Regions from separate parts of the Bacillus kalamii genome, predicted to be linked through region 2. Evidence: riboswitches for the same ligand, from Rfam matches in the RefSeq annotation. Region 2 holds a riboswitch; the other holds the start of a gene.
The links. A riboswitch is a leader RNA that binds a small molecule or an ion and turns the genes downstream of it on or off. The one in region 2 is predicted to bind glycine.
Positions count from the first base shown of each region.

Region 1 (16,475 bases), on a different contig from region 2:
TTGCCTGTCAGCCTTGCGGATATGCAAGCAAAAGGATATATCGAAAAAACGACATGCCCGAATGGTTCACAAGTATCCATCGATGCGGAAGGCAAGGTTACCGCCAATGAAAGTAAATAGCCAGACCGGATATACACTTGTGGAAATGCTCGTGGTTCTCAGTATCTTCCTTATGCTTGTGAGTGTCACCCTTTCTTATATACCGAAGTACAAGGAAAAAAAGGAGATGCACTTCTTTTTGCGCCAATTCTCAAGCGATTATTTTCATGCCCAAGCCTATGCAATCAGTCATGGTGTAACCGTCTATTTTACGATTGATCCAGCAAAGCGCCTCTATTTTGCCCAATTGGATACCGAAGAGCGTCTTTACACTAAACCTATTCCTAAGTCAGTCGAGCATAGGGAAACTACGCTTGGCAAAAGAATTTATTTCAATTCAGTGGGCAACGTGTCGAAATCAGGTGTATGGCTGTTTGCCGGGAAATATAGCAAATATTCATTTACAGTCATGCTTGGGAGAGGAAGGCATTATTACGTTGAATACTAAAGGATTTATTTTGCTGGATACGCTCGGGGCATTAAGTGTCACCCTTTTAGTATGTCTATTTCTTCTGTCGAGTGCTATAACACTTCAACGCGAGAGACAGAATGGGGAACTTCAATTGAAGGCAAATCACTATCTATATGAAAAATTGGAAGCAAATGTAGATGCAAATGGCCAACCGGACGTAAGGAAAAGAGATGCCCGCCTTACATTTGCCATCCAGGCATCCAAAGGAAATCCTTTATATAAGGAAGGATGTGTGCGATATAAAGACAATAAAGGAAGGAAACAGGAAATATGCGATCTTTTCGCCAAAGAACCAAGCGGGTTTCACGTTGATTGAAATGTTAGCCAGCTTAGTTGTGTTTATGATCGTTGCCTCTTTGCTTTTACAGGCGCTAATGACTGTTAAACCGGCATTTCATACGTATAAGGGTGTCAATCAAATGGAATGGGAGCTTTTTCAATTGAATGTCAAAAGAGAAATCAGAAAAGCAACTGGCTATTCTATCAAAAACAATAAATTATATTTGCAAAATAAGAATGAAATCATTTCAATTGAGCCGTATGGCAGTGTCATAAGGAGAAGAGTAGATGGAACAGGGCATGAGCTTTTTCTTTATAATATCAATCAATTTGAAGTGGCAAAAGAAGGGCGGAGGATATCAATTATTATTACTGATTTGATGAATAAAGAGTTTCGGGCATCCTTCATGTTCCTTAATGGACAGCAAGATGGAAAGAAGTAAGCAGCGGGGGTCTGTCTATTTGCCTGTCTTGTTTGTATTGGGCATTCTTTTGTTTTTGGTTGTGGCTGAAAGCAATAAGATGCTGGCAGAGAAACGGTTTGCAATGGAAGTCATTGAAAAAAACCAATCGGACCATCTTTTGTGGCTGGCTCTGAATGATACACAGAGAATGCTGGAATATCCTGAGAATCGGCAATCAGGCTATTTATATTATAGTAAGGGAACTGTTCGGTATGTTCAGGCAAGTATAGATGAAGAAACCATACAGGTATCTCTTTATGCCGAAAACCAGTCAGGCGGACGTGCCGAAGGAGCTTATCTATATAGCAGTATCCAAGGCAAAATGGTACAATGGTTAGAAAAATGAAAGCAGTGAAAAAAGTGAGGACCATCTATTTAACCGGCTTTATGGGGTCAGGAAAAACAACAATCGGTCATATGGCTGCCAAAGCATTCAACCTTATTCCATATGATGTCGATGCGTTGATTGTGGAAAAGGAAGGAATTGAAATCAATCAACTATTCGCTGAAAAAGGGGAAGCTTATTTTCGGGAACAGGAAAAACAATTGCTCCGTTCTTTGCCCATTCAAAATGCCATCGTCATGACGGGGGGAGGCATTATTCTTGATAACGAAAATAGAGCATGGATGAAGGAAAACGGCCAACTCATTTACTTATATTGTGAAATCGAAGAAGTATACAGAAGATTAAAAAATGATACGACCAGGCCTTTGGCAAACGGAAGAACTGAAGAAGAACTCCGCAGCCTATTTGAAGACCGCCGAGAGTTATATGAAGATGCCAGCATTCAAATAGATGTTACAGAAGCAAAACCGGAAGAAGTAATTGAGTTATTGAGGGAACGTATAGATCCATCCTGATTTGTGTATACTTCTAATGGTGATTTATATGAAAAAAAACGATTTTATAACCTTTTTGACTCAAACAATTGTGAAATACTTCAGTCAACCGAAAGACGTGCGCCATGAACATCGTCAACATAAACGAAAACAAAAAAAGCATTATTCAACCCAATTGTTCGGATTAGTGCCTTTTGCTTTGATGATGTTCTTCAAAGGGAAAAGATAAGAGAAGAAGCCTTTTACAGCAAAGAGGCTTCTTTTTTTATTTCCGCTATTCATGTATGGAATATTTTACAAGTAAATCAAAAAGAAAGAATATATTGACAATGACAAAAAATGTAATAATAATGTAAGAATATCTTGAATATGATGAAAGCAAGGACATGCTTTTGGAAAATATAGAGTTAATTAAGCTGAACGGTTCTATTTTTCTACAGAGTTGCCACTGTTTTTATTGAAAATACTGGATATATAGATAGCTAAAATGAATAAATTGTTATATTTAAAAAATTAAGAATATAAAAATATTTATTGACAGAAAAAGTAATACGAGTGTAAAATATGTTAAGAATTAGTATATATTGTAATATTTTGTTAAAGAGAGAAGAGGTATTTTGTGCATTCCTCTTCATTTACAGAAAAAATTATCAGAATATATACTTTTTTAAAAAAATTATACATTTTAAGGCAGCGGTTGTTTGTTATAAATATCCGGTGTTTATTCAGGAAAATGTAGATAAGGAGGGAAACATAGTAGTGAATGCAGAAAAACAATTGCTGGACATCAATCATTTACATACTAGTTTTCGAATTAAGGACACGTATTATGATGCAGTCGATGATGTGTCTGTCTCTCTTTATAAGAATGAGATCCTTGCCATTGTAGGGGAATCAGGCTGTGGGAAGAGTACGCTGGCAACTTCAATCGTCGGATTGCACAATCCGCTCCATACTAAGGTCAGTGGTGAAATCAAGTTCAAGGATATGAACTTGATTAATTTGAAGGAAGATAAATACAACCGTGTGCGCGGAAATGATATCGGCATGATTTTCCAGGATCCTTTATCTGCATTGAATCCTCTTATGAGAATTGAGGATCAAATTAAAGAAGCATTGATTTACCATACTAAACTATCAAAATCTGAACAACAGCAAAGAGTAATTGAATTGTTGAACCAAGTTGGAATCCCCAACCCGCAACGGGTGGCAAGGCAGTTCCCCCATGAACTGTCAGGTGGAATGCGCCAGCGGGTTATGATAGCGATTGCCCTCTCTTGTAAACCTTCCATTATTATTGCTGACGAACCGACGACAGCATTGGATGTGACGATTCAGGCCCAAATCCTGGATTTGCTGAAATCTTTGCAGGAAGAAACGGAAGCAGGCATTATCCTGATTACACATGATTTAGGCGTAGTAGCTGAAATGGCCGATCGTGTAGCTGTCATGTATGGAGGAGAAATCGTCGAACAGGCACCGGTCAACGAGCTGTTCGGCAATCCGAAGCATCCATACACAAGGTCATTATTTAATTCTATTCCACAGATGAATAGTGAAGAAGATGAGTTGAATGTCATCCAGGGAGTTGTGCCTTCCTTGGCGAAAATGCCAAGAACAGGTTGCCGTTTTTCAGCCCGTATCCCTTGGATCAATGATAAGTGCCATGAAGAACACCCACAATTGCATGAAATCGCACCAGGTCATTTCGTCAGATGCACCTGCTGGCAGCACTTTCATTTTGAAGGTGAAGAGGAGGCGCAAAAATGAGTTTTATCGAAATCAAAGATTTAAAAGTGCATTATCCGATCCGTGGAGGTTTTTTCAATACAGTTGTTGACCATGTATATGCGGTTGACGGTGTGAATATGGTCATCGAACAAGGAAAGACATACGGGCTTGTTGGCGAATCCGGTTCAGGAAAATCGACGACGGGAAAAGCGATCATCGGCCTTGAAAGAATTACGTCAGGGCAAATCATCTATGAAGGCAAAAATATCGCAGGCAAAAGCAGAAGCCGACGCTCTTCCTTTAATAAAGATGTACAGATGATCTTTCAGGATTCCATGAGCAGCTTGAATCCACGCAAGCGTGTGCGTGATTTGATCGCTGAACCAATCCGGAATTTCCAGCGGATGAGCGATCAGGAAGAGCGCAAGCGAGTGTTGGAATTGCTTGATATAGTGGGAATGCCAGAAGATGCGTTGTATAAATATCCGCATGAGTTTTCTGGCGGGCAAAGGCAGCGTATCGGGGTAGCAAGGGCAGTTGCTTGTAATCCTAAATTAATCATAGCTGATGAGCCAGTGTCTGCACTTGATTTGTCTGTACAGGCTCAGGTTTTGAATTTCATGAAAAGGATTCAGGAGCAATTCGGCTTAAGTTATTTATTTATCTCCCATGACTTAGGCGTCGTGAGGCATATGTGCGATTATATTTCTATTATGTATAAAGGTAGATTTGTTGAGACTGGAACACGTGAAGAAATATATCAAAATCCGCAACATATTTATACGAGAAGATTGATTTCAGCCATTCCAAATGTGAATCCTTTATTACGTGATCAGAACATGAAGTTAAGAAAGCATGAAGAAGCGTTTTATCGTGAAAATGAATCTTTGTATTATGACAGAAACGGTAAAGTTTTTGATTTAAAGCCGCTCTCAAATACACATTTTGTTGCTATTAATAATGTTAACGAGGGGGTTATCTAATATGTGGAAGACAATAGTTAGACGTGTAATGGTCATGATACCTCAAATTATTTTGTTAAGTCTACTGATTTTTGTTCTAGCAAAATTTATGCCGGGAGATCCATTTACGGGATTGATTACCCCTGAAACAGACCCAGCTGTCATCGAACAATTGAAAAAAGCTTCCGGATTCTATGATCCTTGGTATATTCAATACTATCATTGGCTTTCCAATGCTATCCATGGAGATTTTGGACTTAGTTATTCTTTTAAGGTTAGCGTTGCATCATTGATAGGGGACCGCGCGCTGAACACCTTATGGCTTTCGTTGCTTAGTGGAGTGCTCATGTATGCTATTGCTATACCGCTTGGCATGTTGGCGGGACGTTATCAAAACTCGTTTTTAGATAAATTTGTTGTTCTATACAGCTATGTCACTTATGCAATCCCTACCTTTGTCCTTGGGCTAATTCTCCTGTTTATTTTTGGTTACTCATTTGGCTGGTTCCCGACCAGTGGAACAGTTGATGTGAATGTTGACCCGGGCACATTTCCATATGTATGGAGTAAAATATACCATCTATTATTGCCTGCATTTACATTTGCCATCCTTGGTACAACGAGTGTCGTTCAATATTTAAGGAATGAAGTAATCGATTCGAAAGGGATGGATTATGTCAAGACTGCAAGAAGTAAAGGGCTTCCTATGAAAAAAGTCTATTCTAAACATATATTCAGAAATTCTATTTTACCGATTGCCTCTTTCTTTGGTTTTACAATTACCGGATTATTAACCGGTTCTATCTTTGTGGAAACAATATTCGGCTTTCCAGGCATGGGGCAATTATTCGTAAGCTCAATAACTAGCCGGGATTATAGTGTAATAACAGCATTAGTAATGTTATATGGAATACTAACGTTGTTAGGAAGCCTGTTATCGGACATTATAATGAGTATCGTTGATCCGCGTATCAGAGTCGAATAAACAGAAGATAGGATAGAGGTGAATATTATGGAAACAAATCAAACTGAATTGATTGCTGAAACAGTGCCTACTGCGTCGGAAAGTACGGCTCCGACCGGCTTTCGTGTCATAATGAGAGAATTTATAAAAGACAAGCTGGCAATGGGCTCGCTCATTGGGCTGGTAATTATAATCCTTGGTGTTTTTATCGGGGCTCTATTTATCGATAAAGAAGAAATCATGAGAGTTAGTTTACTGGGCACCTATGCCGCTCCAGGAGATGGATATATACTTGGCGCAGATCAAGGTGGACGATCCATTATGGGGCAATTAATAATTGGGGCTAGAAATTCAATAGCCATAGGTTTTTCCATTACAATTCTAACAGCCATAATTGGTATACTCTTTGGCTTAGTAACGGGCTATTTTGGTGGTTTGATTGATAATATCCTAATGAGAATAAATGATTTTATTATGGTATTGCCTACATTGATGATTATTATCGTCTTTGTAACCATTATACCTAAATATAATATTTTCAGTTTTGTTTTGATTATGTCTGCATTCTATTGGGTGGGCACTGCGAGGTTAATAAGAAGTAAAGCATTGACCGAAAGTCGCAGGGACTATGTCAGTGCTTCAAAGACGATGGGAACAAGTAACTTTGTCATACTATTTAAACAGATTATGCCGAATATAAGCTCATTGATTATTGTAGAGCTTACCTTGAACTTTGCTGGAAATATCGGGATTGAGACTGGATTATCTTTTCTTGGATTTGGACTTCCATCTGATGTACCAAGCTTAGGAACGTTGATTAGTTATTCTACGAATCCAGAAGTTATTTCCGGAAAGTGGTGGATTTGGTTACCTGCATCAATACTTATTCTTGTCTTGATGCTTGGAATAAATTATGTTGGACAGGCGCTTCGCCGTGCAGCAGACTCTAAACAAAGATTAGGATAAAAGGAGGAAATGGGATGAAGAAAACAAAATGGTCATTATTTTCGCTTCTGCTAATTGTTATGCTTGTACTAGCGGCTTGCAATGGGAATGGAGGCGAGAAAACCACTGCTAAACCTGGTAACAAAGAAAAAGTGGATGCATCGGCTTTCAAGACGAAAGTGGACAATAAAGATAAGGCAATTAAAGGGGGAACTGTTACGGTAGGACTCGCTGCTGATTCACCTTTTAAAGGAATCTGGAGCTATGAACTATACGAGGATAACAATGACGCTGAAATTATGGCTTATGCAACGAATACATTGTTTGATACCGACAAAGATTTTAAATTTACAGATACAGGTATAGCGTCTATGAAGGTTGAACCTGAAAAAAATAAGGCCACCATCAAAATCCGCGAAGGCGTTAAATGGTCGGATGGGCAGCCGTTGACAATTGACGATGTAATCTATCCTTATGAAATAATAGCGGATAAAGACTATACTGGTGTTCGTTATGACCAGGACTTGAAGAATATTGTAGGTGCTGAAGAGTATCATGATGGCAAGGCTAGTACTATCTCAGGGTTGAAAAAAATCGACGATAATACACTAGAAATCTCTTTCAAAAAGGTATCTCCTGCTATCTACACAGGTGGGGATGGGATTTGGGGTTATGCAGCCCCTAAACATGATTTGAAAGATGTTCCTGTTAAAGACTTATTGAAATCAGAAAAAATCCGTAAAACGCCTGTCACTTTAGGGCCATTTAAGTATGATAAAATTGTTCCTGGTGAATCTGTCCAATTTGTAGCGAATGAAAACTATTGGAAAGGTAAGCCAAAACTAGATAAAATCGTTGTGAAAATTGTTCCGACATCTTCAGTTGTTGCAGCATTGAAATCAGGAGATGTTGATTTTATTAATCAAGTGCCGAATAATGTGTATGGATCTTTGAAAGATTTAAAGAACATAGACATCCTCGCCCGGACAGATTTGTATTATAGTTACCTAGGCTTTAATCTTGGAAAATGGGATGCAGCCAAAGGAAAAAATGTAATGGATCAAAATGCAAAAATGAATAATATCAATTTGCGCAAAGCTCTAGGCTACGCTATGAATATTGAAGAAGTAACAAAACAGTATTATAATGGATTGCGCTTCCGTGCAAATGCTATTATGCCACCAGTTTTTGGTAGTTATTACCAAAAAGATATGAAAGGATTTACGTATAATCCAGAAAAGGCGAAAAAATTGCTAGATGAAGCTGGCTATAAAGATACAAATAATGATGGCTTCAGAGAAGATCCTAATGGAAAACCGTTAGAAATCAAATTGGCGGCACGCGACAATAGTGAGGTTGCTGAAGCTACCACTCAATTCTACATTCAAAACTTTAAAGATGTAGGATTAAAGGTTACATTATCTACAGGTCGCTTGATTGAATCAAACAGCTTCTACGACAAAGTACAGGCGAATGATAAAGATATCGATATGTATATGGCAGCTTGGGGAACAGGTACGAACCCTTCACCTGCCGGAACATATTCAGAAGATGCTCAATTTAATATGATGCGCTATGTGGATCCAGAAATGACTAAATTATTGTCAGCTATTGATTCTCCAGAAGCTATGGATGCGAAATACCGTTCTGATGCGTTTAAGAATTGGGAAGAATATATGTTTGATAAAGCGCCAGTTATCCCAATGGATTTCCAATATCAATTATCAGCAGCTAACAAGCGTATGAAAAATTTAAATATTGCATATGACAATATGGATGGATCAGAATCATGGGAAGTTACTAAAGATAAACCAGTTAAATAATGTGAATGTAAAGACCCGGCAGCCATACACTGTCGGGTCCTTTTATGTATATTATATTTATCTGCTAGCATCCTAAACCGCCCCCTCACTCAAATAAAACATCCCTCCATTAATGACCGAAATATCGATATGCGGCTCGTATTGCTGTCTCAGCGCTTCCTTTTCAAGCTCGTAGCTGTCATCAAGTTCTTCACGGTCCTCGTAAAAATGATCCAGTAACCGCTGGTCCGCTTCCCATTTATGGATCGCCCTTTCCGCCCATTCATGGTCCTCCTCCGCTAGTTGCATTCTTACATAGCGGTCGATTCTCCCCATCCCGCTTTTCGGCATGATGATAGGAGACAGGGTAAATGAAAAGTCGGGGATTTTTGGTGTCAGTCTGATAGAATCCAATTTATCATGAAAATCATTGACCATTTTTCCGGTCAATAAATGAAGACCGATCGAAAACAATACATCTTTTTTCCGGTCGGACACGAAGGACGCCTTTATATTGCAGACCAGCCATGGATGAAGAGGTGTTTGCTGCTGTACATGTTGGTGTACATGCTCATAAAGGCGGATATATTTGGCCAGGCTGTTCGTCGATTGGAAAATTTGATGAAGCCGGGGAGATCCGAAATGAATGATTTCCCCTTTTACCTCTTCTGGTGCATTGGCAGGGTCGGTAATGAGTGTCAATGCTGCCGGGTTTGGTATGCCTCCTGTCTTTTCGAGATAGTGCCAATAAAAAGGCCTGTTCATGAGCATTTTGTCCAATTCGATGGTCAATTGAACGGTTATATAGGTAGGGTGGTTGTTCAATAGAGTGGCTCCATTTATATTGAAGTAATGGAGCAAAAATTGATGGATTTCATTTTGCTGCACGGTGCTCACGCTCCTTTAATTCCTGGGCCAAAGCGATCATACTGCTTAAGTTCTCCATTTTGATTTTCATTTCTCCTTCACTTCGTGATCCGCTGACTACATCCTCCAAATAATCTTCAATATTGCTGATATCTAGCTTGGTCAGAATATCATCCAGTTGGCCGACCACTTTTTCGAACAATTGGATTTTTTCGTAGAGTAGTGTCAGAATATGGTCTTCCACTGTCCCTTCAGTTGCAAAATTATAAATCAGTACATCCTTTTCCTGCCCTAGCCTGTGTACTCGCCCGATTCGTTGCTCAAGCCGCATCGGATTCCATGGAAGGTCAAAATTGATAATAATGTTACAGAATTGCAGGTTGATTCCTTCACCGCCGGCTTCGGTTGCGATGAGCACCTGGGCATGGTTTTGGAACAGTTCCTTCATCCAATCCTTTTTTCCGCGTTTGAAGCCCCCTCTGAATGGGACAGACGTAATGCCGTGCTGCTTTAAGTACCATTGCAGATAAAGCTGTGTGGCGCGATATTCTGTGAAAATGATGACTTTATCATTGTTTGACTGGATAATTTCCAATGCTTTCTGCGCTTTTGAATTAGAGCTGATGGCATTGATTTTATCGGTGATGATCTGGGCTCTTTGCTGCATTTCTGTACTTGGCTGCTCTTGCCGTTTCATCATATTCTGCAGTGTGAAGAATACAGCTTCCCTGGAACTGCATGCCTCTCTTTGCATCGTTAATGTAGAAAATCCGCTGTTGGCTTGTTCGTTGATGCGGAAGTGTGAAACTGCTTCATATAAAGCCCTCTCTGCTGGAGTCATTTGAATCAGGACTGTTTCAACAATTCTCTTCGTCCACTCAATGCCTGTCTCATGGCGCCTGTTTCTAAGCATAACGGCATTGACCAATTCCTTCAGGTGGGTATCATCGTAAATTTCCCGGCCTTTTCCTTTATATTGTTTAGAAAATAGCGATGAATTGCCAAGATGCCCCGGCTTCAATAAGGATACTAAGTGAAAGATTTCATCCACTTTGTTTTGGATGGGAGTCGCAGTAAGGAGCAAGCAGAATTTTTTCTTCAGATTCTGGACGAATTCATAGTTTTTGGTTTTATTATTTTTAAGCTTATGTGCTTCATCGACAATCACCATATCATACTGCTGGCTGTAAATGATGTCTCTATGCGGCATTCGTTTGGCTGTGTCGATGCTCGAGACGACGACGTCACAGGAATCCCATACATAGCTTTTCCGCTGGACGGTTGCCGGAATAAAGAATTTACTGTTCAGCTCATATGCCCATTGCGAAACGAGTGAGGCAGGGACAAGAATGAGCACTTTTTTTACGAGGCCTCTAATCATATATTCTTTTAAAATCAATCCTGCTTCTATCGTCTTTCCCAGCCCGACCTCATCAGCAAGTATGGCTTTTCCATTCATGTTTTCAACGACCTGTTTAGCCACTTCAAGCTGATGCGGGAGCGGCTTTAGTTGATGGAGGTGGCTGGGAGCCTGCAAACCTTCAAATTCTGGTATTTGAAGGCTTTTTTCGACTTGCAAAGCCAAACAATAAAATTCCCAGCTGGTCCAGGGGCCGTCCTCCTCTAGACGTTGGGTAAATTGATTCTCCCAAGTCTCATCATAATTCACTTTTATATTCATAAAATGTCTCTCCTCTTAGGGAATATAAGAAAATAACCTCTAAAAACGAACGTTATTTAGGTATTTTTGATTAAATGTAAGTTTTTTAAAAAATGCGACAAGAAAGAATTGCATCCAAATTATAGTTAATGGTAGGATGAAGTTAAGTATAAAAAGCACCGATTTTTTTACATCGGGAATACTATGTTTCTTCTTAATTATTTGTGGGGAAAACAAGCATTATGTATTCTGCTTGCTTTTAGTATGGCCATTCTTAAGTATTATATAAGCGATTGAAGGCAAGGGGAGAGACTGTATAAAACAGCGCCGAAGGAGCAAACGTAGCTATGTGAATCTCTCAGGCAAAAGAACTCTTGCTGGACGCACCTCTGGAGAGCGTTCTATTTGAACCACCAACGGGGACAGCCTTGAATATGAAGGTAAACTCTCAGGTACAAAGGACAGAGATGACCCAATGCGAACGGGCATCTTTGTCCTTTTTTGCCTGCTTATGGGTTTGAATAGCGGTTATGTCGACAAAAATCATTCAGGGGGTAAAACATGACTCGATTAAAGAAAACGCCTTTATTTGATGAGTACAGCCAGTTTGGCGCTAAGACAATTGACTTTGGCGGTTGGGATCTGCCGGTCCAATTTTCCGGCATTAAGGAAGAGCATATGGCCGTCCGCACCAAAGCTGGTTTGTTTGATGTTTCGCATATGGGGGAGATCACAGTTGAGGGGAAGGACAGCCTCTCCTATCTCCAAAGCATGGCAACCAATGATGTGTCCAAATTGAAAGACGGAAAGGCTCAATACTCCGCGCTTTGCTATGAAAATGGCGGAACTGTGGATGATATTATCATCTATAAAAGAAGCGAGGACCGCTATTTGCTGGTCGTAAATGCCGCTAATATTCAAAAAGACTTTGAGTGGCTGAAAAAACATAAAGGCGATGCAGATGTTACTTTGGAAAATAAATCGGATCAAATTGCTCAATTGGCATTGCAAGGTCCATTGGCTGAACAAGCTTTGAGTCAGTTGACTGAAAATATAGATTTAAAACAATTGCCATTCTTCGGTTTTGTCGAGAATGTTTCTGTTGCCGGAGTGAATGCCCTGGTTTCCAGAACCGGATATACAGGGGAAGATGGATTTGAGATATATTGCAAAAGTGAGGAAGCATCAAAAGTATGGAGGGCTATTCTCGAATTGGAAGATGTATCCCCTATTGGGCTGGGAGCAAGGGATACACTTCGCTTTGAAGCGGGTCTTGCCCTATATGGACAAGAGCTGTCTGCAACCATCTCTCCAATAGAAGCAGGCATCGGGTTCGCGGTAAAAACGAATGTGGAAGAAGATTTTATCGGCAAGGCTGTACTGAAAGAACAAAAAGCAAACGGGGCTCCAAGAAAGCTGGTGGGTCTGGAAATGGTTGGACGAGGTATTCCGAGACACGGCTATAAAGTCTATTCAGGCGAAAAAGAAATCGGAGAAGTGACGACAGGCACACAGTCGCCGAGCTTGAATAAAGCAGTCGGTTATGCATTGATCGATGCGGCATACGCCGAGCTGGGTTCAACCGTCGATGTTGAAATCCGCTCGAAGCGTGTGGAAGCGCAAGTGGTAGGCACGCCATTTTATAAAAGACCGAAGAACTAATAGGGGGATCATGCTATGATTAAACATCGTTATTTGCCGATGACTGAAAACGACCAAAAGGAAATGCTGGATGCAATAGGTGTTTCCCATATCGATGAGTTATTTGAAGATATTCCGGAAAGTGTCCGTTTTAAAGGAGAGCTGCAGATAAAAGCCGCTAAGTCTGAATCTGCACTGACAAAGGAATTAAGCGCTCTGGCTGCAAGAAACAAAGATGCAAAAAGCTATACATCCTTTTTAGGTGCAGGAGTCTACGACCACTACGCGCCTATCATTGTGGACCATGTTCTATCGCGTTCTGAGTTTTACACAGCATATACCCCTTACCAGCCGGAAATATCACAGGGAGAATTGCAGGCAATCTTTGAATTCCAGACAATGATCTGCGAGCTTACCGGAATGGATGTTGCCAATTCATCCATGTATGATGGCGGAACAGCCTTAGCTGAAGCGGCCATGCTAAGCTGCGGCAGCACCCGACGCAAGAAGGTGCTTGTATCCCGTGCTGTCCATCCGCAATTCCGTGCTGTTCTGGATACATATGCTAAGGGGCAATATATTGAAGTTATCGATATTCCTTACAGTGATGGACTAACGGATCTAAGCGCCCTGGAACAGCAAATGGATGGCGATGTGGCAGGCGTGATTGTCCAATATCCGAATTTCTTTGGACGAATTGAAGAGTTGGATAAGATGGAAGGCATCATTCATGGACATAAAGGGCACTTCATAGTTTGCAGCAATCCGTTGGCGCTTGGGGCATTAACGCCTCCGGGAGAATTCGGGGCCGATATCGTCATTGGGGATGCCCAGCCATTTGGCATTCCTGCTGCATTCGGCGGCCCCCATTGCGGTTATTTTGCCGTTAACAATAAATTGATGCGCAAAGTGCCCGGAAGGCTTGTCGGCCAAACGGTAGATGAAGATGGGCAGCGCGGATTTGTGTTGACACTGCAGGCACGTGAGCAGCATATACGCCGTGATAAAGCGACATCCAACATCTGTTCCAATCAAGCATTGAATGCTCTTGCAGCATCTGTGGCTATGACAGCTCTTGGCAAGGTCGGAGTCCAGGAAATGTCTTTGCAAAATATCCGAAAAGCGCATTATGCCAAGAAGAGACTGCAGGAGAATGGGGTCGAAATCGTTTTTGATGGACCATCCTTCAATGAGTTTGTGGTGAAATTGCCTTATTCCTATAATGAGTGCAGCGCCCGCCTTTTGGATAAAGGGATGATCGCCGGCTACCACTTAGGCCAGGATTACCCTGAATTGAAGGATCATATGCTTGTGGCAGTGACAGAGCTGCGTACGAAAGAAGAAATTGATTTGTTGGTGAAAGAATTGGGGGATCGCCATGAATAAGAAAAATCAGCCATTGATATTTGAACAGAGCACAAGCGGACGGATCGGTTATAGTTTGCCTGAGTTGGAGATTGAGGCAGTTGGCATGGAAGAGCTTATCCCGGATGCGTATATCCGAAAACAGCCTGCGGATTTGCCGGAAGTATCCGAGCTGGATATTATGCGCCATTACACGGCTTTATCCAAACGTAATCACGGTGTGGATTCAGGCTTTTATCCGCTTGGGTCCTGTACGATGAAATACAACCCGAAAATCAATGAAAATGTTGCCCGGTACAATGGATTTGCCCATATCCATCCTTTACAGGACCCTTCCACTGTCCAAGGAGCACTAGAGTTGATGTACGATCTGCAAGAATCGCTGAAGGAAATTACCGGAATGGATGAAGTGACACTTCAGCCTGCTGCCGGTGCGCATGGAGAGTGGACGGGGCTAATGATGATCAGAGCCTTTCACGAACAAAATGGGGATACTGCGCGTACGAAAGTAATTGTCCCTGATTCGGCCCATGGAACGAATCCTGCTTCAGCTACTGTTGCAGGATTGGAAACGATCACAGTGAAATCCAATGAGAATGGTTTGGTCGATCTTGAGGATTTAAAGAGAGTGGTCGGTACTGACACGGCAGCCTTAATGCTGACCAACCCCAATACACTCGGCCTTTTTGAAGAGCAAATTCTTGAAATGGCGGAAATTGTCCATGAAGCTGGCGGCAAATTATATTATGATGGAGCCAATTTGAACGCGGTGCTTTCCAAAGCGCGCCCAGGGGATATGGGCTTTGACGTTGTCCATTTGAATCTCCATAAAACGTTCACTGGCCCGCACGGAGGCGGCGGACCGGGATCTGGTCCAGTAGGAGTCAAAAAAGACTTAATCCCATTCCTTCCTGCGCCGCTTGTTGTGAAAAAGGAAGAGGTATATGGACTTGATGTTGACCGCCCTCAATCCATCGGGCGTGTAAAGCCTTTCTTCGGAAATTTCGGCATCAACGTCCGCTCCTATACGTATATCCGTTCAATGGGGCCAGATGGCTTGAAGGCTGTTACAGAAAACGCAGTTCTAAATGCCAATTATATGATGAGAAAGCTGGCTCCGTATTATGATCTGCCTTATGATCGCCATTGTAAGCATGAATTCGTGCTAAGTGGACGGAGACAGAAAAAGCTGGGTGTCCGTACACTCGATATTGCTAAACGTCTGCTTGATTTTGGCTATCATCCGCCTACCACTTATTTTCCGCTTAACGTGGAAGAGTGCATGATGATAGAGCCGACTGAAACAGAAAGCAAGGAGACTTTGGATGGCTTTATTGAGACAATGATCCAGATTGCGAAGGAAGTCGAAGAAACGCCTGAATTGGTGCAGGAAGCTCCGCATACAACGGTCATTAAGCGTCTGGATGAAACACTTGCAGCCCGAAAACCGGTGCTGCGTTACATGAAAGAATCGTAATGGACGTATAAAGAAAGAGGCAGTTCCTATTGGAACGCCTCTTTTGTTTGGATGAAGATGATTATTTACGTTTGATTTTACCTGACCAGTGCTTAAATCCTTTTTGAAGATGGTACAGGTCGCGATAGCCTTTTTTGTACAGCATTTGCGCTGCGCGTCCGCTGCGGAGTCCGCTTTGGCAATACAGATAAACTGGCTTGTCCGGGCGTATCTCTTTCAGGCGAGTTTTCATCTGGGACATCGGGATATTTCGTGCACCTAAAATATGGCCCGCATCAAATTCATTTGGTTCGCGTACATCAATTAATTGCGCTTTACGGTAACCCTCGATAAATTGTTCCTGAGTCAATGTTTTAACGACTCGGCGCTGCATAAACCAGTTATATGCCGAGTATGCTAGGATCGCAACAATGACAACGATTAAAAAATACAACAATGTGAAAACTCCTCTCAAACTAAAACAGTACAGATAGTTTTATTATAATAGTGTCTCATTATAATATCAAAGGAATTTACAGAGATTGAGAAGGAAAAGCGTTTCTTTTTCCAGCAAGACCCTTTTTTGTTATTCTAATTAAGATTAATCTCAAAATAAATAGGTTGATTTTCTTAACAGGAATGTTCCATTATGGAATAGGCACAGTGTTATCGTAGAAAAACGTGTGCCAGTGTATATGGAGAGAAAATGCAGAAGGTAGGATATTGAACTGATGACAAAAGAAAAGTGGTTATTTATCGACTCTGGCAATTGTTCGCCGGGCTACAATATGGCAATGGATGAAATGCTATTGCAATGGCATAGCGAAGGGAAAATACCTCCAGTCATTCGTTTTTACGGCTGGAATCCTGCAACTTTATCCATCGGATATTTCCAAAAAGCTGAAAAGGAAATCGATTTGCAGAAAGT
Region 1 is NZ_JBDFMI010000001.1:871,190-887,664, forward strand. Features, by position in the region: gene comGC (competence type IV pilus major pilin ComGC) at 1-120, shown strand, start outside; gene comGD (competence type IV pilus minor pilin ComGD) at 107-547, shown strand; gene ABC357_RS04385 (hypothetical protein) at 537-887, shown strand; gene comGF (competence type IV pilus minor pilin ComGF) at 889-1,293, shown strand; gene comGG (competence type IV pilus minor pilin ComGG) at 1,280-1,660, shown strand; gene ABC357_RS04400 (shikimate kinase) at 1,645-2,175, shown strand; gene ABC357_RS04405 (YqzE family protein) at 2,204-2,383, shown strand; gene ABC357_RS04410 (ABC transporter ATP-binding protein) at 2,914-3,924, shown strand; gene ABC357_RS04415 (ATP-binding cassette domain-containing protein) at 3,921-4,868, shown strand; gene opp4B (oligopeptide ABC transporter permease) at 4,870-5,832, shown strand; gene ABC357_RS04425 (ABC transporter permease) at 5,860-6,777, shown strand; gene opp4A (oligopeptide ABC transporter substrate-binding protein) at 6,792-8,579, shown strand; gene ABC357_RS04435 (YqhG family protein) at 8,652-9,446, opposite strand; gene ABC357_RS04440 (DEAD/DEAH box helicase) at 9,433-11,106, opposite strand; glycine riboswitch at 11,379-11,469, shown strand; glycine riboswitch at 11,470-11,555, shown strand; gene gcvT (glycine cleavage system aminomethyltransferase GcvT) at 11,647-12,747, shown strand; gene gcvPA (aminomethyl-transferring glycine dehydrogenase subunit GcvPA) at 12,766-14,112, shown strand; gene gcvPB (aminomethyl-transferring glycine dehydrogenase subunit GcvPB) at 14,105-15,568, shown strand; gene ABC357_RS04460 (rhodanese-like domain-containing protein) at 15,630-15,941, opposite strand; gene ABC357_RS04465 (lipoate--protein ligase family protein) at 16,279-16,475, shown strand, end outside.
Region 1: it holds a riboswitch for glycine, as region 2 does, so the genes downstream of both, gcvT (glycine cleavage system aminomethyltransferase GcvT) here and ABC357_RS23015 (amino acid permease) in region 2, are expected to answer to the same signal.

Region 2 (16,475 bases):
GAACGAGAAGCATTTCAGCACACCATCGAAATAGTACGTAAAGAAATCGATCAGTTTCTATTAATGAACGAAGAGGAATCCATTTCAACATTGGACGAGCCGATTATTGAAGCAGCCAATTACAGCTTGAAGGGTGGAGGGAAACGTCTTAGGCCCATTATTGCCTGGGTGATGGGTATAGAAGGATATGGGATTGAAAAGACGGAACTTATTCCACTCTTGAAATCATTGGAATATATGCATACGGCATCGCTCATTTTCGATGATCTGCCATCGCAGGATAATGCGCCGACCCGAAGAGGAAATCCGACGCTTCACGAAGTATATAATACAGCGATTGCGGAAATAACTGGCCTTTTTTTGACGCAGAAGGCTGTAGAAGAGCAGGCATCCATCCATCAGTTTGATCCGAAAGCGGTGCTCCGCTTAATTCGGTATTCTTCACAGAAAGCGATGGAGATGTGCCAGGGGCAGGCTATGGATCTGGAAGCAAAAGGGAAAAGGCTGTCACTCGGGCAATTAAACGCTATGTGTTTTTATAAAACAGGCATCGCTTTCGAAGCGGCTCTTCTTATGCCGGCTATTCTCGCCGGGGCAGAGGATAGTGAATTGGAGGCGCTGAAACAATTTGCGCAGCATGCCGGCATTGCGTTTCAAATAAAGGATGACTTGCTTGATGTGGAAGGAAACGGGGATATACTTGGCAAACCTGTCGGCCAGGATGCCGAAAACCATAAATCCACCTTTGTTTCCGTACTCGGAAGGGAAGCTGCCCGGAAAGAAATGTGGAAACAATACTGCCTTGCGATGGAGTCTTTGGAACAAGTCCCGCGCAATACTTCATTTTTAAAACATTTAATGGACTATATAGTGAACCGGAAATATTGATAGAGCCAGCGCCATGTTGCTTCGGCTCTTTTTTTGTGAAAGAACTGTTTGAGTAAGTGGATATGGGTTGAAATCTATTAGAGGGAGCGATTATTATGGTACTATCGAATTATGCCTAAAGAACTATTTATTGATACGGCTTATTTTGTGAAATGGTATACAATCAGGCGTGTTGATTGATCTTGCTTTTATGGAAAAGGGAGGAAATTTGGAGAGTGGATATGAATATTCTCTATCATGTCATCATTGTATTGGAAATGGTATCTGTGAATCTATTAACATTGCATCTCTGTTCCAAAAGCCGCTATTCGAATAGAAAAATCATACTAGTCCTGGCGGTATTTACTATTTTAATTGTCGGGTTCTTTATGCCGTTCCTGAAATACGCGAATCCCCATTATGGAAATGGAAATGGCTTGTTTGTACTGGTTGGTTTTTTATATCTGTTTCCACTAAGGTATTTGTATAAACTGCCCAATGCGAAATTGTTAATGATTGTATGCTCAGCATGGATTTATACGATGCTAATCTTCATGATTTCTTTGCATACATCCTTGTTATTATTTCCGCATGAGTTCGCGTTGTCTACTATGGGTGCCCAAACAGGCTTATATGTACTGACCGGGCCCCTATTCATGAAATTCATTCGCTATAAATTTATGCTTGTGCTTGAGAATGTTACCGGTAATGCCGGCACGAGCAAGTGGCTTCAATGGGTAAGCGTCGTCTGGTTTATCACATTGGTGCTGGTTAATTATACATTGGTTACCGGAAGTAAATCGGTTGGATTACTGTGTATGCTGCTTCTCGCAGTAAATGTCATATCCACCTATAGCCTTCTATACAGTGTAGTAAATACAACCATGCATATCGAAATGTTGAAAAAAACGGTATATAGGGATTCTCTGACTGGCCTGCCTAACCGGAACAGTTTGTTATATGAATGTGAAAAAAGAATTCAGAATGGAATTCCCTTTGATTTAATTTTTTTTGATCTGGATTATTTTAAGAGCGTAAACGACCGATTCGGGCATGTGGTTGGAGATGAATATCTTAAGAAATTTTCAAAAGTGTGCAAATCGCGATTGAAGGGAATGGAAGGGGTTTTATTCCGTATTTCCGGCGATGAATTCATTTGCTTATGCTCAGGAGGCCCTGAGCATGTGCAGAGGATCCAAGGGGAAATGAAGAGGCTTAAAGGAGATCCCTTTTTAAAAGAAATTAATTTTTTGGGTGTAAGCTGCGGTTCGGCCAACTATCCGAGCGATGCTGCTTGTGTTGATAAATTAATTAGCATAGCAGATCAAGCAATGTATAGGGATAAAAGTGAAAAGCATAGAAAATGAACGGCAGGCTCATCCATGAAGCCTGCCGTTCATTTTCTATAGCTCATCCGCCAGTCCGAGCAAGGCAATGCCGGCGATGACGACGATAATGAAGGCATATTGCTTCCAATTCAGTTTTTCTTTCAGGAAAATCCTTGAGAGCAGGACTGAAAAAATGCTGTAGGATGCAATAAGCGGTGCCGCTATGATGGCGTTGGAGGACATGGCAAAGACATAAAAGAATTGCCCGGTCGTTTCAAGAATAGCTGCAAAACCCTTATCTCTCTCTTTGAAGACATTGAATGATTGCTTCTTGATGAATTTCAGGAAAATGAAACAGAAGACAGCACAAATGAAGAATGTATATTCATAGGCTAAGAGCGCTGCATTTTCACTGATCAACTTCATTTCATCGAGGTAGATGCCGTCAGCAAATGTACCCAGTCCGTCAAGCAGGCAATACAGCAGTGGAAAGGTGATGGCCAAGAAGCCAATTTGATATTTTTTATCAATCTTTTCCGAACTTGCCTTCAACGCTGCATTTTCAGCTTTCTTCTCAAGTATGGCAATAGCAATGATGCCGAATGTAATCATAATTAATCCAGCAATTTCTACTGCGCCTATTTCATGGGTGAAAAAGATGAATAATAGAATAGCGGTGACAGCTCCTGATGAATTCTGGACAGGTGAAGCGATGGATAACTCGATGTATCTAAGGCCGATATAGCCGATCGCCATCGAGAGAATATAAAGCGCCGATACAGGCAAATAGTTGACCATATCCATTGGATTGAAAGACAGGCCCTTTATGAGCATATACGCGGTCGCATGGATTCCCATAACGAGCCCAACCATAATGACAATCTTTATATGGCTATATTGATCATTGCTGTCAGTCCCTTTTTTATAGAACAGGTCAGCAGCGCCCCAGGAAAAGGCGGTTAATAGTGAAAAAAAGAACCACATGTTGATTTCTCCCCATAGTAACCTCTATTGGCATTCATATTGAAATAGAATAGAATAGTATATTATATTTTCAAAACAGTTCAATTATACTATTAAAATAATATATTTCAAATATTTCATTTAGTTGGAGCGTTGCGGATCCGCCGAAGTATTTTGGGGTAGTGTATTGTGAGGACCATGCTTAAGGCGGAACATTTAGTTTCCCTTTATAAGATGATCAATGGGTTAAAATAAGGTGTATAAACGGTAATGGAGGGAAGGCCATGGATATTTTGATTGCGCCAGATTCTTTTAAAGGCAGCTTATCTTCTGTTGAGGCAGCTCAGGCAATAGAACGCGGGGTCAGAAAAGCGCTCACAGGAGCGAAGATTGTTTTGGTTCCTGTTGCTGACGGCGGGGAGGGGACATTGGACAGCTTAGTAATTGCCACAAATGGCCATAAGGAACAAGTGACTGTAAAGGGTCCTTTGATGGAACCAGTGGAGGCGGCATATGGCGTCCTTGGCGATCAGAAAACATGCGTTATTGAAATGGCGAATGCATCCGGATTATGTTTAATCAAGGATAAAGACCGTAATCCGATGGTCACTACGACATATGGAACTGGGCAGTTGATTAAATCGGCACTGGATGCCGGATACCGCCATTTCATTTTGGCGATCGGCGGTAGTGCAACAAATGATGGGGGAGCCGGCATGCTGCAGGCATTAGGGATGAAACTGCTGGATTCTAGGGGGGGTTCTATCGGAAAAGGCGGAGAGCATTTGGCCCGAATTGCCAAGATCGACGAGCAGGAATTCGACCAACGCATTCAGCATTGCTCGTTCTTAATCGCTTCTGATGTCGATAACCCACTCGTTGGGCCAAAAGGCGCTTCACGCGTGTTCGGGCCGCAAAAAGGGGCTACTCCGGAAATGGTTCAAGAGCTTGATCAAAACATGGCCCATTGGGCGGATGCCATAGAGAAACATACAGGAATCAGGCTACATGATAAGGAGGGAGCAGGGGCGGCAGGCGGAATCGGCGGCGCCTTCCAAGCATTTTTTCCATCAGAATCGAGAAGGGGAATCGATATTGTGATGGAATACGCTAAGCTGGATGAATATCTGCGGAAAGCTGATTGTGTGTTTACTGGCGAAGGGCGCATCGATTTTCAGACCGCTTACGGCAAAGCGCCTGCAGGCATAGCGCAAGCGGCAGCTAAGTATGGTGTTCCGGTTTTTGCGCTCACAGGTTCCATCGGAAATGGAATAGATGAATTATACGGCTATGGCATCACGAGTGTCCATAGCATTATCAACTCGGCGATGGATTTGGAGGCGGCGATTTTCTGTGCTGCAGAATTGCTTGAGTTTACGGCAGAACAGGTTATCCGAACGTTTGTGGCATCAAAAAGAATGGCATAATACAAAAATGGAGCATGGTCCGCTAGGATGTTTGGCTTCTAAAATGAATGATCAACCCCACCCGTTCATGACGGATGGGGTTAATCTTATACAGCAGCCTTCTTATTTTCAACGACTATATCTATAAACAATTCCATGAACCGCAAATCTCCTGTCAGTTCCGGATGGAAGGAAGTAGCCAGTATATGTCCTTGTTTGGCGGCAACAATATTGCCCTCCCAAACAGACAGTATGTCCACCTCGTCTCCTGCACGCTCTACGTAAGGGGCACGGATGAAAACTGCGGGGAAGGGGGAATCCATTCCTTTAACTTCCAGGCTTGCTTCAAAGCTGTCGACCTGCCTGCCGAAAGCGTTTCTTCTTACGGTCATATCGATAAGCTGTAAATGGGGGGCTTCATTGCCGCTCAATTTGTTTGCCAACAGTACCATGCCGGCGCACGTACCGAATACAGGCTTTTCTTTGGCAAAGGAGAGAATGGGTTCCATAAATCCATACTGGTCAATAAAGCGCCTCATTGTGGTACTTTCGCCGCCTGGCAGGATCAATCCATCGAGCTTCTCCAGTTGTCCGGGAGTTTTAATGATGATACCCTGATGCCCACAAGATTCAACCTGGTTTATATGTTCCTGGACTGCACCCTGCAGTCCGAGTACGCCGATTTTTAACATTTTACCAGCCACGCTCCTGCATTCTCTCTTCAGGCTTTAGGCGTGATATATCCATTCCTTTCATTGCCGCACCCAATTCTTTTGATAGTTTGCCGATCAGGTCATAGTCTGTGAAATATGTAGTGGCCTGGACAATGGCGGATGCGAATTTTTCCGGATTTTCTGATTTGAAAATGCCTGATCCGACGAACACGCCGTCAGCGCCCAATTCCATCATTAATGCGGCGTCAGCAGGAGTGGCGATCCCGCCGGCTGCAAAGTTAACGACCGGGAGCTTGCCTGCTTCTTTAATGGATTTCAGTACTTCAAAAGGAGCGCCAAGCACTTTGGCCTCGGTCATTAATTCATCATCATTCATATGGCTGACCTTACGTACTTGTGCGTTCACCTTCCGCATATGGCGCACGGCTTCAACGATATTGCCTGTTCCTGGCTCTCCTTTTGTGCGCAGCATGGACGCGCCTTCGCCGATACGGCGTGCTGCTTCTCCAAGATCACGGCATCCGCAGACAAAAGGCACGTTGAATTCGCTTTTTAACAGATGGTACTCTTCATCTGCTGGAGTCAGCACTTCGCTTTCATCGATATAATCGACACCCATAGCTTCCAGTATACGCGCTTCAACGATATGTCCGATCCGGGCTTTTGCCATGACAGGGATAGATACTGCCTGAAGCACTTCCTCTACGATCCGGGGGTCTGCCATCCTTGCTACTCCGCCGGCTGCACGGATATCGGATGGCACCCGTTCAAGTGCCATTACTGCAACTGCACCCGCAGCTTCAGCGATTTTTGCTTGTTCCGCATTAATGACATCCATAATGACTCCGCCTTTTTGCATATGTGCCATACCACGTTTTACTCTTTCGCTTGCTATTGTTTTATCCATTCATATCCATCCTTTTCCATTGTATAAATTTCTTGTTTCTAAGTATAAAAAGTGTCAGACTGTATTAAAAGAGTCAGTTTTTGAAATTTTAATGGGGTCAGAGAAAAGGAAGTGGATCGATTGTGGATATGATTTCCTGTAATTTGGAACGTTCCAGTGGTGTGTCACTGTATGAACAACTCTATGAATTTATCAAGAAAGAAATTTTAAACGGGCATCTTCCATATCAAACTAAATTGCCATCGAAACGGAAGTTGGCCGATTTTCTGCAGATCAGCCAAAATACAGTGGATACTGCTTATAATCAATTAGTGGATGAGGGATATGCGGAAGTGGTCCCGAGAAAAGGGTACTTTGTACTGGCGCATGAGGACTTGGAATATGTGCCGAAAGCGGAAATGCCAGTGGAGCATCTGTCAAAAAAAGAGCCGATCCATTATCATTTCCATCCCGGGCAAGTGGATACTGCACATTTTCCGGTTGCGTCCTGGAGAAAAATGGCCAAGCAGGTGATTTCTGAAGAGAATCGGGAGCTATTGCTTCTGGGAGAAGCGCAGGGAGAGTACGAATTGCGTAAGGAAATTGCAACATATCTTTATCATTCCCGGGGAGTTGTTTGCACGCCTGAGCAGATCATTGTTGGAGCCGGAATGGAAATCCTTTTGCAGCAGCTGTTGATTTTACTTGATCATGATACGGTTTACGGTGTGGAAGATCCCGGCTATCATCTGATCGACCGTCTGTTGAAAACCTACCCGAAGGAAGTTCATCCGCTTGCTGTTGATGAAGAAGGTTTGATTGTTGATGATTTGGAACAGTCCGGTATCAATGTAGCCTATGTGACGCCATCACACCACTTTCCATATGGGACGATCCTGCCGGTCAATCGAAGGATGAAGCTGCTGAATTGGGCAGCTGCGGAAAGAAATCGTTTTATTATCGAGGATGATTACGACAGTGAATTCCGTTACAGCGGAAAATCGATCCCCTCTCTGCAAAGTATGGACCAGGGGGGCAAGGTGATCTATGCTGGCTCCTTTTCCAAGTCGCTAATGCCTTCCATCCGCATCAGCTATATGGTACTGCCGCCTTCGCTATCTTCTCGTTACAGCAGGGAAATATCTTTTTACCACTGCACCGTTTCCCGGATTGACCAGCATATATTGGCCAAATTCATACGGGAAGGCATGTTTGAAAAGCATTTGAACCGGATGAGGAAGGTGTATCGGCAGAAACTTGATATGGTGCTTCGAATAATCAGGAAAGAAGTGGACTTTATTACGGTAATCGGAGGTAACTCCGGCCTTCATGTTGTATTGGTCATCGATAATGGCCAGGGAGAGGAAGAGCTATTGGAAAAAGCTGCAAGAGCGCATATTAAAGTGTACCCGCTTTCTTCCTACATGCTTGTGAAAAAGCAAGCTATGCTGCCTACATTTGTTCTTGGTTTTGCCGGAATACCGGCTGAGAAATTGGAGGATGCGTTAACTTCTTTACTCGCTTGCTGGAAATAGAAAAATCCCGCTGTTTCAATGGACAGCGGGATTTTTGGGTTACCCCAATCGGTTCGCTCGTTTCTTTTGATAACGGTAAAACAAGAATAAAAGGAGGAACCAAATCGGCGTCATTAATAACGAAACACGAGTAGCTTCTGCGAACAGCATCACGATTAAGATGAAAGCGAACAAGGCTAGGACCACGTAATTGACGAAAGGTGTCAACGGTGCTTTAAAAATAGATTTTGCACGTAAATCAGGCCGTTTTTTAGAATAGATGAGATGGGAAATCAAAATAATGCTCCATACCCATATAAAGCAAATAGCGCTGATTGTCGTAACGATTGTAAACGCCTGCTCCGGTATGACTTTACTCAATAATGCCCCTACAGACAAAACAATGGTAGATGTGAATAAGGCATTGCCCGGTACGTGGTGCTTGTTCAATTTGGCGAGTTTGGCAGGCGCTTCTCCGTTGTTTCCGAGTGTATAAAGAATCCGGCTTGTAGAGAACATCCCGCTGTTGCATGCAGAAGCAGCAGATGTCAGAACAACAAAATTGATGATTCCAGCAGCAATCGGAATGCCGATCAATGTGAAGACTTCAACAAATGGGCTGCTGGTTGCATTAAGCTGGTCCCAAGGATTGATGCATAGAATGACTAACAAAGCACCGACATAGAAAAGTAAAATCCGGACTGGGATTTTATTGATGGCCGATGGAATGTTCTTTTTCGGATCCGCTGTTTCCGCTGCAGATACACCGACTAATTCAACTCCGACGAACGCGAAGACAACCATCTGGAGTGACAGCAGGAATCCGGATATGCCGTTAGGGAACATGCCTCCATGCTTCCATAGGTTGGTGACGGAAACGGTGCCGGTATTTGTTTTGAATCCGACAATCAATAAGACGACCCCGACAACAATCAAGGCAATAATTGTGATGACCTTAATGATGGCAAACCAAAATTCCAATTCGCCAAACAGTTTTACCGTTAATAGATTCAGCCCCAATAAGATGACAAGGCAGGTCAGAGCGGGAACCCACTGAGGAATATCGAACCAATACTGCATATATACCCCGACAGCGATAATATCGGCCATGGCGGTCATGATCCAGCAGAACCAGTAGGTCCAGCCAGTGATGAAACCAGCCCAAGGCCCGATATACTCGGCTGCAAACTGAGTAAATGACGTGTAGCCTGCATTGGATAGCAGCAATTCTCCCAATGCCCTCATTACAAAAAACAAAGCAATACCTATAATCAAGTAAGAAAAAATGATAGATGGGCCTGCCAATTGAATGGATTTTCCGGATCCGAGGAATAAGCCTGTACCTATCGTTCCCCCGATGGCAATCAACTGTACGTGGCGGTCTTTTAAATCTCTTTTTAATTCTTTTTTAGCCAAGGTGTGCGCCCCCATTGATAGTAATGTAATTATTATGAAAATTCTTTCTATTTTTAGTGGTTCTTTTTAACTAATGGCCATCTATTAAGCTTGCAGTCTACGTTTTGTAGTGAAAGCGGCCGGTTCTCATTTGTATGGATGATTTTTGTTGTACCATTGATATTCCCCCATTCTTTTATGCAATAAAAAAAGAGACTGGAAGCTCCAATCTCATCAGGTTAAGGAATAACAAATCATTATTCGTTACTCTTCTGTCCTTTGGCCTGAGATTGTGAATCCTTCGGCGCTGCATTACATGCAGTCTCTCCAGAAGCTGCTCCTGCTATAGTGTGATCCATAACATTCATCGCTTGCTAGTATTCGGTTAAAAAATAAAAAACGATTGTAAATTATTTTCTTGGAATAATTAAAAATTATAGCACTATTTTTTTTGTAGGTCAATAGATCGAAAAGAGAAAATGTAAACAAGGTTCAAATAATCCTTCTATAATATTCCGAAAATGAGGTTTTCTTATTTAGGCTTGGAGTTGAAGGATAGATGCGATTATTATAGGCGAACCTGATATGCATTCTTTTGAAAATGAAATATAAAGAAGGCCCTCCTCCGCTGTACCAGTTTGGTTTTATAATTGAAGCCGTATAACGATATAGCTGGATTGATCATTATTATCAAGGTGTTTCTTGTTGTTTTGAAGAGAAAGAGAGCAATAAAAATACAACTTATAGAAATGTCTATTTAAATAGTCTAAACCATAGTTTATTTTTCCATATATTTGTATAAGTAAGAATTGAAGTCCGACAGTGCATTTGTAATGGCTGGAATGAGGTAATACTTATAAGCATATCCACAAGTCATTATTAAAAACCATAAAAAGAAAGCGCAAGAATGTATGAAAATTAACATTCTTGCGCTTAGAAGGATATTATAAATTCTGTAAGCTGTTTGAGTCCGAACTAAATGACTATACATTTCATTTGATTCCATCGGCTTCCAACCCTTTTCTGACAAGCTCCAATAGAGCGCCTGTCCAGGTGGATATATCATTTTCATATTGATATTGTTCCACTTTTTTAATTAAAGGATCAGGTACCCGTATATCTTTTCTAGTTGTTGGGATTTTCTTCAAATAAGCCACTCCTAGTATACTTGACTTGTACGTGAAATTATAATAGTATATCTTTTGGTAGTTTTTTTGTACGTGAATTATACGTTAGTTTTACGATTTTGATTTCTATACATTTTCTAGTAATTTCTGAAAATATATTATAACAAAAAAATGTGCAAATTTTATACAATTTTTTTGGCGTAATTATGTCACCAAGAGAATTAGGAAGAAAGTGACTTACCGTTTCGTTTAGGACTATGGGCATATAGAATATTGGTCTATACTAAAACTCTCTCTTTCTATCTGAATACTCTGGACTGAATGAATATAATTGAATTCGATTTATTTTCGATTTTTATAAAAGATTAAAAATGAGAGAGATGTGAGAATAGGTGCCGTTTGAAATCATTGCTATGCTGCTTGCCATAGTTTGTTCTTTATTTCCTATATTCCATATGGTGAATGCAATAGGAATTGTAAAAGAATATAAACATAAGAAAAGAGATCAAAACGTAAATAAACAAGGAATTTCTATTCTGATTCCTTGTTATAACGAGTCTGATATTCTTGCTTCTACCATAAAAGGAATTAAACATTCGACTGGTCATTATGCCAATTCAGAATTTATTTTTATTAATGACGGCTCTAAAGACTCAACATTATCGGAGTTAATGAAGCAGTTGCACTTGAAGCCTTATTACCGCAGATTAAGCGGTGTTTTGAAATATGAAGTGATCAATGGGGTGTATCAATCAACATTATATAATAATGTGTTTGTAATTGATAAAGTCAATGGTGGAAAGGCAGACGCATTGAATGCAGGAATTGACTTTGCTCACCATAAACTAGTAGTTACATTGGATGCAGATACAATCTTGGACAAAAACGCTCTTCATGTAATCAATTCAGAATTCCAAGATGAAAATTTGATTGCAGCAGGTGGTTTGGTCAATATTCTTCAAGGTGAACAACTTGAAAGCGGCGTACTTAACTTGAAACTAAGATATATTATTCGCTTTCAGATACTTGAGTATTTAAAAGGTTTTATGATTTTAAAATCATCACTTTCCCGATTAAATGCCATGTGCGTAATTAGTGGAGCCTTTGGCGTTTTCCGGAAGGAAGTTTTGTTAAAAGTCGGCGGCTATCGTGATACAGTTGGTGAAGATATTGATATTACGATGAAATTACAACAGTATATCTTTAACCATAAAGGAAAGAAAATGACATTTCTTCCTGATGCAATATGCTACACAGAATGCCCGTCAAGCTGGAAAGATTTATTCAATCAACGTGTAAGATGGCAAAAGGCTTTTGTTGATAGTTTCCTAATTTATTTTAAACCAATGATAAAATCACTTTTCAAAAGGTCTATTTCTTTATTCTTTATCTTCGATGCCTTTTTAGTGGGTACTCTATCGTCTAGTTTTACGTTGCTCTTTTTATTTTATATTTTAACAATTGGCTATTCTGATAAGACATTCGAAATCTTAGGAATATACTTTGTTCTTTCTCTGCTGTTAAATTTGACATATACGCTCATTACCATCCAAATCAGTAAAAAATTTGGTTTGGTCATAGGCAGTAAGAAAGAATTAATTAAAACAATCATAGGGGAATTAGTTTTCTTTAGATTTGTATTTATGCTTTTCGTAATGATGGGAACTATTCTTTACTTCTTCAATAAAGATGGCTGGAACAAAGTGAAAAGGTCAGGAAATGATTATTTTGAAAATAATAGCGATGCTGATTCTCTGTCAGATATTAAGGAGAAACAGCGAGCCAGTTAGTACCTCGATTACTACATTCCAAGCTGAAAACTTAACTTCTTTTATGGAAGTTAAGTTTTTTTATAGGTATGTAATTTAATAAAACAGTAATGTAGTGGATTTTATTCTTTTGTTACATAATGTAGGAGAATAAATAAATTTAGAAAAATCCCTAATAAAATATGTGATTTTTATTAGGAATTTTCTTGGTTTTATGTTTTCTAACCATTTAGAGAAAAAATGTTAACGTTTTCAGTTGCCTTTTTTAAACTTTAGTGGTAGGATTATCCTATAGTCAATAAGAATCACATGTTACTGATACGATCAGGCATGGTGGTAAGTAGAGAGTTCCTTTACCGGGGCTTTCTATTGAACCTCCATGCCTTTTTTGCGTGAAATATCGTAGTAGGCGTGCATTCTGAACATTTGAATAGGTGCATAAAATGAGGAATAAAGGAGTAAGTTGTCATGCTGTCCAAACTGTTTAAGAAGGAAAAGTTGCATATTTATACACCCGTAAATGGAAAGGTTATTGCCATTGAGGATGTCGATGATCCGGTGTTCAGCGGGAAAATGATGGGGGAAGGCATAGCTGTCATGCCAAGCGGCGGGGATATTTATGCGCCTGCCGATGGAACAGTTGTCCAAGTAGCGCCAACAAAACATGCAATTGGCATTCAAACGGAGGACGGAACGGAACTGCTGATTCATGTCGGACTAGAAACGGTTTCCTTGAAAGGAGAAGGATTTTCAGTTGCGGTCCAGGCTGGCGAAAAGGTTAAGGTTGGAGACTTGCTGATGAAGGTTGACTGGGACTATATTCGTGCCCATGCAAAGAGCACTATTATTCCATTAGTCATAACAAATAGCCAAGAAGGCAATAAAGAATTTCACTTTTCTGCAGAAATAGAAGGCACTGCAGGCAAAACAGTTTTAATTACAGCGGTAGCCAAATAGTATATATTCTTGGAGAAATGTATATAGAAGGAGATGAACTACAATGAAAATCAAGAAAATTCTAAACAACAACGCTGTCATCGTAATAGATAATCAGCAGGAGAAAATTGTAGTTGGAGCCGGAATTGCTTTTGAAAAGAAGAAAAATGATATTGTAAATCCCGCTAAAATTGAAAAATTGTTTGTCATGAAAGAAAACAAAAAGTTAGAGCAGCTACTAAATAGGATTCCTGAAGAACATTTCACCATTTCGGAAGAAATCATATCCTATGCAGAGGCTTCAATGGATACAAAGTTGAATGAACATATCCATATAGTACTTACCGACCATCTTTCCTTTGCGATTGAAAGGGAGCAACAGGGCATTCACTTAAAGAATAAGCTGCTGCATGAAATCAAGATCCTCTATCGGAAGGAATATGAAATAGGACTATGGGCGCTTCACCATATGAAGGATAAATATGATATCCAGATGCCCGTGGATGAGGCTGCTTTCATCGCCTTGCATATCCACACAATGAAACTTCAAGGAGGTGATTTACGTCAAACCGTCAGGCTGACGACCATCGTAAGGGATATGATCCAAACAATTAAACAATATTTGAACATTACAGTTGAAGAAGATGACATTTCTTACGAACGGCTAACGACCCATCTGCGTTTTGCATTAACGCGGGTGAATCATTACGAGCTTCACATGATGGATGAAGAAATGTTTTCTATGATCAAGAAGAAATTTCCTCATGCTTTTGAATGTGCGCAAGTAGTCGCAAAAGAATTGTTTGAAGTCCATGGGGTTGATTTGCCTGAGCAGGAGCTGGGATATATCACACTTCATATTGAGAGATTGAGAAAGTAATCGTATTTATCATTTGTTATTTAATGTATCAACAAGAGATTGCACTTATAAATGAGGATGTTAGCTTTTCAAGTCTTTGACTTAACGGAAATGAGAAAAAAGATGAATAGGGGGAAATAACATTATGAAGAGTTATCTACAAAGAATAGGCCGTTCCTTGATGCTGCCGGTTGCAGTTTTGCCGGCTGCCGCCATCTTGATGGGGATTGGCTATTGGATTGATCCGACTGGGTGGGGCGGAGATAACGCTATCGCTGCCTTCCTGATTAAGGCGGGTTCTGCTCTTATCGATAATATGGGTATGCTGTTTGCTTTAGGTGTCGCACTAGGTATGGCGAAAGAGAGGGACGGTTCAGCAGCATTGAGTGGTTTGGTCGCCTTCTTGATCGTTACTACCATTCTTAGCCCAGAATCAGTTGCTATGCTTCAAGGTATCGATGTGAAGGATGTTAACCCAGCATTCGTAAAAATTGAGAATCAATTTATTGGTATCCTATCAGGTATCATTGCTTCCATTATGTATAATCGTTTCAGCCATGTGAAATTGCCCGATGCGCTTGCCTTCTTTAGCGGCAAACGATTAGTGCCGATTATGACAGCGGTTTCTATGCTTGTTATTACAGGTGCTCTATTCTTCATCTGGCCAGCTATCTTTACTGCCCTTGTGTCATTCGGTAAGGCTATCAGCGATTTAGGGGCAGCAGGTGCAGGTTTATACGGTTTCTTCAACCGCTTATTAATCCCAACAGGACTGCATCACGCATTGAATTCCGTATTCTGGTTTGACGTAGCAGGAATCAATGATATAGGTAATTTCTGGAAGGGTTCAGGTACAAAAGGAATTACGGGTATGTATCAAGCCGGTTTCTTCCCTGTTATGATGTTCGGCCTTCCTGCAGCTGGTCTTGCTATGTACCATACTGCTAAGACAAAACGTAAGAAAGAAATTGCATCACTCGTTCTTGCTGCCGGTTTTGCTGCTTTCTTCACTGGTGTTACAGAACCGCTTGAGTTCTCATTCATGTTTGCTGCTCCAGCACTATATGTTGTGCACGCTGTTTTGACCGGTATTTCATTAACGATAGCAGCCCTTTTCCATTGGACTGCCGGGTTTGGCTTCAGCGCAGGTTTTGTTGACTTCTTCTTAAGCTCAAGATTGCCATTGGCCAATAAACCGTATATGCTGATTGTCCAGGGACTTGTATTTGCGGTCATTTACTATGCTGTGTTCAGATTTATGATCACTAAATTCAATTTAATGACACCAGGGCGTGAAGAAGATAATGACGAAGTAGATGAAGATATAGCGTCTTCCGAAGCAGCTACAGGTCTATTGAATAAGTCTAATGCAGGCACTTCTGGGGATAGATTCTCTTCAATGGCAGCAACTATCTACGAAGGGCTTGGAGGAGATGCCAATGTGACTTCGGTTGATAACTGTATTACACGCTTGCGTTTGGAAGTGAAAGATATGAACGCAGTCGATCAAAATAAGATTAAATCAACAGGCGTTCCTGGCATTAATATTGTAGGCAAAAATAGCATTCAGGTTATTGTCGGAACCCAAGTACAGTTCGTGGCAGATGAAATAGAAAAAATCCGCCGTAAGCGATAAAGTAAATTATTTAAGAACCCGATGTAAGGATCGGGTTCTTTTTTATGCTTTTTTTTAAAAGGCCATATAAGAGGAATTTTATAGAGGGAGAGGGAATATTATAGCAAGATGCTCAAAAGGGGAGTTTAATGAAAAAAATCGTTTGGCTATCTCTACTGGTTAGTATGGTTGGTTATATTGTTTATAACATGCTGTAGAACGATTTTTCCGATATCGATCGAATTGAGATAAGATCATATAAAGAACATGATATGGATGGAATGATAATCACCACAGATAAAGAAACAATTGGTGCGGTCACTGGTATCCTGAATAGGGCAAACTGTAAGAGAGTGCGTTATGAATTCGCTGATTTTCCTTCATATGAAATGAAGCTAATTTATAAGGACCTATCAGAGGATATCTTAACTGTGTTCCCCCATTTTGCCGGCAAGGAGACACTTCTTTATGGAAATAACGGCAATGCTTATTTTATCAATGAAAAACAACGTAAAAAGGATGTTAAAGCTTTTATTAAAGGGAGACAAGGACTAGAATATGGGGCTGCTAGGAGAGTATCAGAGGCATTGAAAACCACCTGTAATCACAACAGGCGGTTTTTAATGCTTGGTCAGGCACTTTGATTTTGCAACTCAGACAAATGCTGCGATTTATCGCTGACTTCATCGACATGGGAAGCGATTTCCTGGAATGCGCCCGCTACTTGTTCGATCGCAATTGCGATTTCGGAAATGTTTTGATCATGGACGTGATAATTTTCTTCGATATCATTCATCGACTTGGTGATGGCGGTACCTTCTTCGGATAGGCTGTCGATTGTGGAAAGCATTTCCTGAAGGCGGTCGTTCATTTTTTGCTGCATGGAAATAAGCCGGTCGAAGCTGTTTAAGGAAGACTGGATTGTATCGATATTTGTATCCACAATCGAGTCTGTCTGCTCTAGTGATTGAGTCACCTGATCCTTGGCATTGCCGATGTCATTCAATAGCTCCTGGATGTAACCGGAGGACTTGGATGATTGCTCCGCAAGTTTGCGCACCTCATCAGCCACTACTGCGAACCCTTTGCCATGCTCGCCTGCGCGTGCAGCTTCAATCGCCGCATTTAGGGCAAGC
Region 2 is NZ_JBDFMI010000006.1:1,046,382-1,062,856, forward strand. Features, by position in the region: gene ABC357_RS22980 (polyprenyl synthetase family protein) at 1-888, shown strand, start outside; gene ABC357_RS22985 (GGDEF domain-containing protein) at 1,110-2,234, shown strand; gene ABC357_RS22990 (EamA family transporter) at 2,271-3,179, opposite strand; gene ABC357_RS22995 (glycerate kinase family protein) at 3,443-4,585, shown strand; gene pdxT (pyridoxal 5'-phosphate synthase glutaminase subunit PdxT) at 4,672-5,256, opposite strand; gene pdxS (pyridoxal 5'-phosphate synthase lyase subunit PdxS) at 5,258-6,145, opposite strand; gene pdxR (MocR-like pyridoxine biosynthesis transcription factor PdxR) at 6,268-7,659, shown strand; gene ABC357_RS23015 (amino acid permease) at 7,699-9,054, opposite strand; glycine riboswitch at 9,296-9,374, opposite strand; gene ABC357_RS23020 (hypothetical protein) at 10,026-10,181, opposite strand; gene ABC357_RS23025 (glycosyltransferase family 2 protein) at 10,553-11,950, shown strand; gene ABC357_RS23030 (PTS sugar transporter subunit IIA) at 12,398-12,886, shown strand; gene ABC357_RS23035 (PRD domain-containing protein) at 12,930-13,745, shown strand; gene nagE (N-acetylglucosamine-specific PTS transporter subunit IIBC) at 13,870-15,360, shown strand; gene ABC357_RS23045 (hypothetical protein) at 15,612-15,983, shown strand; gene ABC357_RS23050 (methyl-accepting chemotaxis protein) at 15,971-16,475, opposite strand, start outside.